2 regions of the Streptomyces sp. 1331.2 genome follow, and region 1 is predicted to be linked to the other one. Evidence: predicted binding sites of a transcription regulator. Region 1 holds the regulator's gene; the other holds the start of a gene.

Evidence for each region. Region 1 encodes HspR, which represses chaperone genes until heat shock. Its sites were predicted from a motif close to TTGAGNNNNNNNNNCTCAA; they were not measured.
Region 2: lon (endopeptidase La) is a predicted target of HspR. The motif match lies at 1,385-1,403, and genes of this name have one in related genera.

What each region holds. Positions count from the first base shown of each region.
Region 1 is NZ_OBMJ01000001.1:3,759,643-3,763,018, reverse strand. Features, by position in the region: gene dnaJ (molecular chaperone DnaJ) at 1-1,087, shown strand, start outside; gene CRP52_RS15905 (heat shock protein transcriptional repressor HspR) at 1,095-1,622, shown strand; gene CRP52_RS15900 (helix-turn-helix transcriptional regulator) at 1,815-2,801, shown strand.
Region 2 is NZ_OBMJ01000001.1:2,687,200-2,690,575, reverse strand. Features, by position in the region: gene CRP52_RS11255 (rhomboid-like protein) at 485-1,255, shown strand; gene lon (endopeptidase La) at 1,426-3,376, shown strand, end outside.

The DNA of each region.
Region 1 (3,376 bases):
CGAGATCAAGAAGACCTACCGCAAGCTGGCCCGCGAGTTCCACCCCGACGCCAACACGGGTGACGCCAAGGCCGAGGAGCGGTTCAAGGACATCTCCGAGGCGTACGACGTCCTCTCCGACGAGAAGCGCCGCAAGGAGTACGACGAGGCCCGCAGCCTCTTCGCCAACGGCGGCTTCCGGGCCGGCGGCGGCCCCGGCGGCCCCGGCAGCTACAGCTTCGACTTCGGCGACCTCTTCAGCGGCAGCCAGGGCGGCGGCAGCGGCGGGATCGGCGACGTCTTCGGCGGCCTCTTCAACCGCGGCGGCAGCCGGCAGGCCCAGCCCCGGCGCGGCGCCGACGTCGAGACCGAGGTGACGCTCTCCTTCGAGGAGGCCGTCGACGGCGCGACCGTCCCGCTGCGGATGACCAGCCAGGCCCCCTGCCGCACCTGCAACGGCACCGGCGCCAAGTCCGGTACCACCCCGCGAGTCTGCCCGACCTGCGTCGGCGCCGGCACCGTCAGCCGCGGCCAGGGCGCCTTCGCCCTCTCCGAGCCCTGCAAGGACTGCCGCGGCCGGGGCATGATCGTCGACGACCCGTGCACCGACTGCCACGGCAGCGGCCGCGCCAGCTCCGCCCGCACCATGCAGGTCCGCATCCCGGCCGGCGTCCAGGCCGACCAGCGCATCCGCCTCAAGGGCAAGGGCGCCCAGGGCGAACGCGGCGGCCAGCCCGGCGACCTCTACGTCACCGTGCACGTGGACCCGCACCCCGTCTTCGGCCGCAAGGGCGACAACCTCACCGTCACCGTCCCGGTCACCTTCCCCGAGGCTGCGCTCGGCGCCACCATCGAGGTGCCCACGCTCAACGGCCCCGCCGTGAAGCTCAAGCTGCCCCCGGGCAGCGCCAACGGCCTCACCATGCGCGCCCGCGGCAAGGGCGCCACCCGCAAGGACGGCACCCGCGGCGACCTCCTCGTCACCGTCGAGGTCGTGGTCCCCCAGCACGTCAGCGGCGACGCGCTGGACGCCCTGGAGCAGTACCGCGAGGCCACCGCCTCCGACGATCCGCGAGCAGCCCTCTTCCGGGCGGCGAAGGGAGCGTGACGACCAGATGTCCCCGATGAATCCGACCAACCCCGACGGCTCGATCGGCCCCGGCCTCGGCGAAGGCCTGCCCGGTGCCGGCGCCCGCCGGCCCCGCCGGGCCGCCGCCCCGCCGACGTACGTCCTCACCGAGGACACCCCGGTGTACGTCATCTCCGTGGCCGCCGAACTGTCCGGCCTGCACCCGCAGACCCTCCGCCAGTACGACCGCCTCGGCCTCGTCTGCCCCGACCGCACCGCCGGCCGCGGACGCCGCTACTCCGCCCGCGACATCCAGCAGCTGCGCGAGGTCCAGCGGCTCTCCCAGGACGAGGGCATCAACCTGGCGGGCATCAAGCGGATCATCGAGCTGGAGAACCAGGTCACCGCCCTCCAGTCCCGCGTCGCCGAACTGGTCGACTCCCTCGAAGGCGCCGCCGCCGCCCTCCAGCAGCGCGAGGCTGCCGTCCACGCCTCCTACCGCCGCGACCTGGTCCCGTACCAGCCCCCCACCCCCCAGTCCAGCGCCCTCGTCGTCTGGCGTCCCAAGCGCTGACCACCCCGCACGGCCACCTGCCGCCGGCCCCCTCCTGTCCGGGGGGTGCCGGCGGCTTGTGGATATGTGAGAGGGTGCTTGCCCGAAGCTCGACGCTGTCGGCGACGGACGGGTGAGCAACGAGCAATCCGGGGTGCCGGGACAGCTGACAATGGTGGTCACTAGTTGCTCAGTGGATGACAGGGAGCCGAAATGAGCGGGCGAGAACAGCCAGTTCTCATGACTGGCGGATCACGAATACTGTCGCCGGAAGCCCGGGAGCTCTATCTCAAAATCATCCACAGCGGCAGCACGAAAGATGATTACGAATCAAACAAGAATAATTCCCTGCGCGAACTCATCGATCTCGGCCTCCTGATCCGGGACAGCGACGATCCGGATTTGCTCATCGCCGCGGACCCGGCTCAGCTGTCCTTCACCCTGAGCTCATCCTGGCAGCGACAGGCCCTGGATCTGCTGTCACGTTCCGTGGCACTCCCCGCCGACCTGAGCGAACTGGCCGAGGCGTTCCACAGCTCGGACCAGGAAGGCGGCCCCATCGAATACGTCCGAGGCAAGGCGCACATCAATCAGCGCGTTCAGCAGTTCTCGGCCGCCGGAATCACCGAGGGCCTGGCCATGCAACCCGGAGGGCCTCGACCTCCCGAGCTGCTGGCCTCCGGAATCGAACGCGATCTGAAGATCCTGCAGCAGGGCGCCTCGATGCGAAGCATCTACAACGCGAGCACGCGCTACCACCAGCCCACCCGTGAATACGTTTCCAGACTGACCAGGGAGGGCTACCAGTTCCGTACCCTGGACGAGCCCTACGCCCGCCTCATCATCCTCAACAGGCGGCTGGCAGTGATTCCGGTGGGCGGCGACGAGATGGCCGCCTTCATCCACGATCCCGGCGTCATCAACTTCCTCATCGAGGAGGTCTTCGAGCGGAACTGGACCCGGGCGCTGGAATTCGACGGCAATGCCGCCATCCCGCAGGAAGTCATTCCGAGGCTGCGGCAAACCATCATCGACCTACTGCTCGCCGGCACCAATCACCGCGTCATCGCCCGCCGGCTGGGGATCAGCGAGCGGACTCTGGCACGCCACATCGCCGAGATGAGGGAGGAGTACAACGTCGACTCCCTGTTCCAGCTTGGCTACATGCTGGGCCGCGCATCACAGCAGAGACCAGAATAGGGCATTCCGGCAAATACCAGCCAACCGGAGGTCAACCAGAAGTATAGGGTCCGCCCGGTCGAACTCGACTACCGTCAGCCCCAGTTGATGTCGTCGACAACCGCTTGGACCGCCGAAATGGCGCGACCGTCTCCCGCTTCCCCGTCCAGCTGCAGTCGAGCACCACCCGCTATGACACAGGCGCCGACCAAGGCCGCGGCCGCGATGGCTACCGAAAATGCAACCTTACGCACAAGCCTGGACATACGGGACAACTGTCCTCTCCTTTCCGAAAGCTCAGCGAGCGACGCTAATAGCACTGGCGTCCACATGATGCCCCACGGAGAGTTGCGGTGTCACCTGCCCGGTACCACGAGGTCCGTCATCTCCCTGCCAGGCATCCAGATGACAGGGGCAAAACCTGGACGCGGCCGAGCCCACTGATAGACGATCAGTTCGCCCCCGATAGTCCAGCACCAGCGGGCAATTCTGTTGCTGTACTGTCAAAGTTTGTTCCACATCAGGGCACCGGACCACTTGAAGCAGCAGCCACTCTCAACGCCAACCGGCGCCACTTCCCAACCCGGTCGGCCTTT
Region 2 (3,376 bases), 1.1 Mb from region 1:
GTCGTGGACTGTGCCGGGTCCGCCGTCCCGTCGCGATCGGGAACGAGGACGGATTGTCGCCCGTCCGCGTTTCCGCGCACATCGCAGCGTACGGACAGCGGGTGCTTCCCGGCAGGTGGACCGGACGTTTCCGGCCCGTGGGCCGGCTGTTCGGGCCGCCCTCGGACCCACTGCACGAGTGGGCACGGGCCGATACCTTACCCGGCGATTTTTCACTGCGTAACGGTACGTATGCAGCCGAGTTGACGCCAAGTCCCCGGTCAGAGGCCCTACTGACGCGTCAATCGAAAGAAGGTCTGGACCAATACCAGGAATCCGGGAGTCCGTTACGGCGACGGTCTTCACCGGGTTTTCCCAGGTGCCTCCCAGAACCTCGACGTACCGTGGCCACGACAACACCCGTCCGGGCGGAATCCGCGGCGCGCGCCGGTGCGTTGGACACCGGGCGGGAGCCGGTGGGCCACGGACGTCGGGCGGAGGCGGCATGGCGGTAGTGCGGACCGGGCCCGGCGGGAACGCGCCCACGGGAGCGCCGTACGGAATGCTCCGGCTCGGGCTGCGCGCCGGCGTCGCGCCATGGGTGCTGGACCGCGTTCCGACGCCCCGACGCACCCCCTTCACCCTCGGGTACCTCGCCGTCGTCGGCGCCACCACGACCTTCGCCCGGCTCGCCGATCCGGACCTCGTCCAGCGGCTGCAGGAAGCCTCCAGCTCGGACGGGCACAACCTGCTGCAGCACCCGCTGCGGGCCCTGGTGCTGAGCGGTTTCTGGGTGGCCGGCGAGGTCTGGATGCCCTACCTGTGGGGATTCGCCTTCACCCTCGCCCCGCTGGAGCGCAGGGTCGGATCCGCCCGGGCGGCCGCCGTCTTCGGGATCGGGCACGTCGCGGCGACGCTGCTCTCCCAGGGCGTGGTGATCACCGCGGTGGGGGCCGGGCGGATGGCGCCCGAGGTGCTGGACCACCTGGACATCGGGGTCAGCTACGGCGTGCTCGCCTGCCTGGGCGCGGTGGCCGGACTGCTCTCCTGGCGCGGGCGGCTGCTGGCCCTGGGCGGCGCCGGACTGATGATCGCCGAGCAGATCGCCTCCGACCGGGACGTGGTCACCGCGGTGGGGCACCCGGCGGCGGTGCTCGCCGGAGTGGCGCTCTGGCGCTGGCTGCGCCGGGCCGAGCGGCGCCCGCCCCGGCCGCGGGCCGAAGTGGCGCCCGGCGTTCCCTTTGCGGACGTTCCCGACATCCTGAGGATTTCTTGAGAACTTCCCGGGGTTCTCCCGGGACGTCCTCGTGGGTGCTTTTGACGGCCGCCTCCGCCGGGCCTCCCCGGCCGGATCGTGTTCGCTCGCAGCGAACAAGCGGCGGGGAACATCCGGCGCCCGCCAAGCCTTAGTCAGGTCGACTCAAGTTCACTGACTGGGGAGAGATCATGGCATCGACGTCCACACCGCTCACCCTGCCCGTCCTGCCGCTCGACGACGAGGTCGTGCTGCCGGGCATGGTCGTTCCGCTGGACCTGAAGGACACCGAGGTGCGCGCCGCCGTCGAGGCCGCCCGCTCCGCGGCCGGCGGCCCCGGCAAGCCGCAGGTCCTGCTGGTCCCGCGGGTGGACGGCTCGTACGCGGCGGTCGGCACGCTGGCCACCGTGGAGCAGGTCGGACGGCTGGCCGACGGCGATCCGGCGGCGCTGGTGCGCGCCGTGCGCCGGGTCCGCATCGGGGTCGGCACCACCGGCCCCGGCGCCGCCCTCTGGGTGGAGACCACGCCGTTCAAGGAATCCTCGGTCGGCATGCCGGTGGCCGGCCGGGCCGCCGAGCTGGTCAAGGAGTACAAGGCGCTGTCCACCCAGTGGCTGCGCAAGCGCGGCGCCTGGCAGATCGTCGACCGGGTGGCGCAGATCGAGGGCGTCGGCGAGCTCGCCGACAACATCGGCTACGCGCCCTTCGCCACCGCCGAGCAGAAGCTCAAGGTGCTGCTGGAGGCCGACCAGGTCGCCCGCCTGGAGTACGCGCTGACCCTGCTGCGCGACCACCTCGCCGAGGAGGAGGTCAACGACACCATCCGCAAGGACGTCGAGGAGGGCGTGGCCAAGCAGCAGAAGGAGTTCCTGCTCCGCCGCCAGCTGGAGGCCGTCCGCAAGGAACTGGCCGAGCTGAACGGCGACCCGGCCGACGAGGAGGGCGACTACCGCGCCCGGGTCGAGTCCGCCGACCTGCCCGAGAAGGTCCGCGAGGCCGCGCTCAAGGAGGTCGACAAGCTGGAGCGCAGCTCCGACCAGTCCCCCGAGGGCTCCTGGATCCGCACCTGGCTGGACACCGTCCTGGAGCTGCCCTGGAACGAGCGCAGCGAGGACGCGTACGACATCGCCGGCGCCCGCGCGGTGCTGGACGCCGACCACGCCGGCCTGGCCGACGTGAAGGACCGCATCGTCGAGTACCTCGCGGTGCGCAAGCGCCGGGCCGACCAGGGGCTCGGGCTGGTCGGCGGGCGCCGGGGCGGCGCGGTGCTGGCCCTGGTCGGCCCGCCCGGCGTCGGCAAGACCTCGCTCGGCGAGTCGGTGGCCCGCGCCATGGGTCGCAGCTTCGTCCGGGTCGCGCTCGGCGGCGTCCGGGACGAGGCCGAGATCCGCGGCCACCGGCGCACCTACGTCGGCGCGCAGCCCGGCCGGCTGGTGCGGGCGATCAAGGAGGCCGGCTCGATGAACCCGGTCGTCCTGCTCGACGAGATCGACAAGGTCGGCTCCGACTACCGGGGAGACCCGGCCGCCGCCCTGCTGGAGGTGCTGGACCCGGCGCAGAACCACACCTTCCGGGACCACTACCTGGAGGTCGAGCTCGACCTCTCCGACGTCGTCTTCCTCGCCACCGCCAACGTGCTGGAGGCCATCCCCGAGCCGCTGCTCGACCGGATGGAGCTGGTCAGGCTCGACGGCTACACCGAGGACGAGAAGGTCGTCATCGCCCGCGACCACCTGCTCCCGCGCCAGCTGGAGAAGGCCGGCCTCGGCGGCGAGCAGGTCAGCGTGGACGAGGAGGCGCTGCGCAGGCTCGCGGGGGAGTACACCCGGGAGGCGGGCGTACGGAACCTGGAGCGCTCGATCGCCCGGGTGCTGCGCAAGATCGCCGCACAGGCCGAGCTGGGCGAGCGCGAGCTGCCCGCCGCGGTCGGCGCGGCGGACCTGCGCGCCCTGATCGGCCGGCCGCACCACGTGCCGGAGTCCGCCCAGGAGCCGGCCGAGCGCCGCACCGCCGTCCCCGGCGTGGCCACCGGCCTCGCGGTGACCGGCGCCGGCGGCGACGTCCTCTACATCGAGGCCTCGCTGGCCGACGCCGAGACCGGCGGCACCGGGCTGACCCTCACCGGCCAGCTGGGCGACGTGA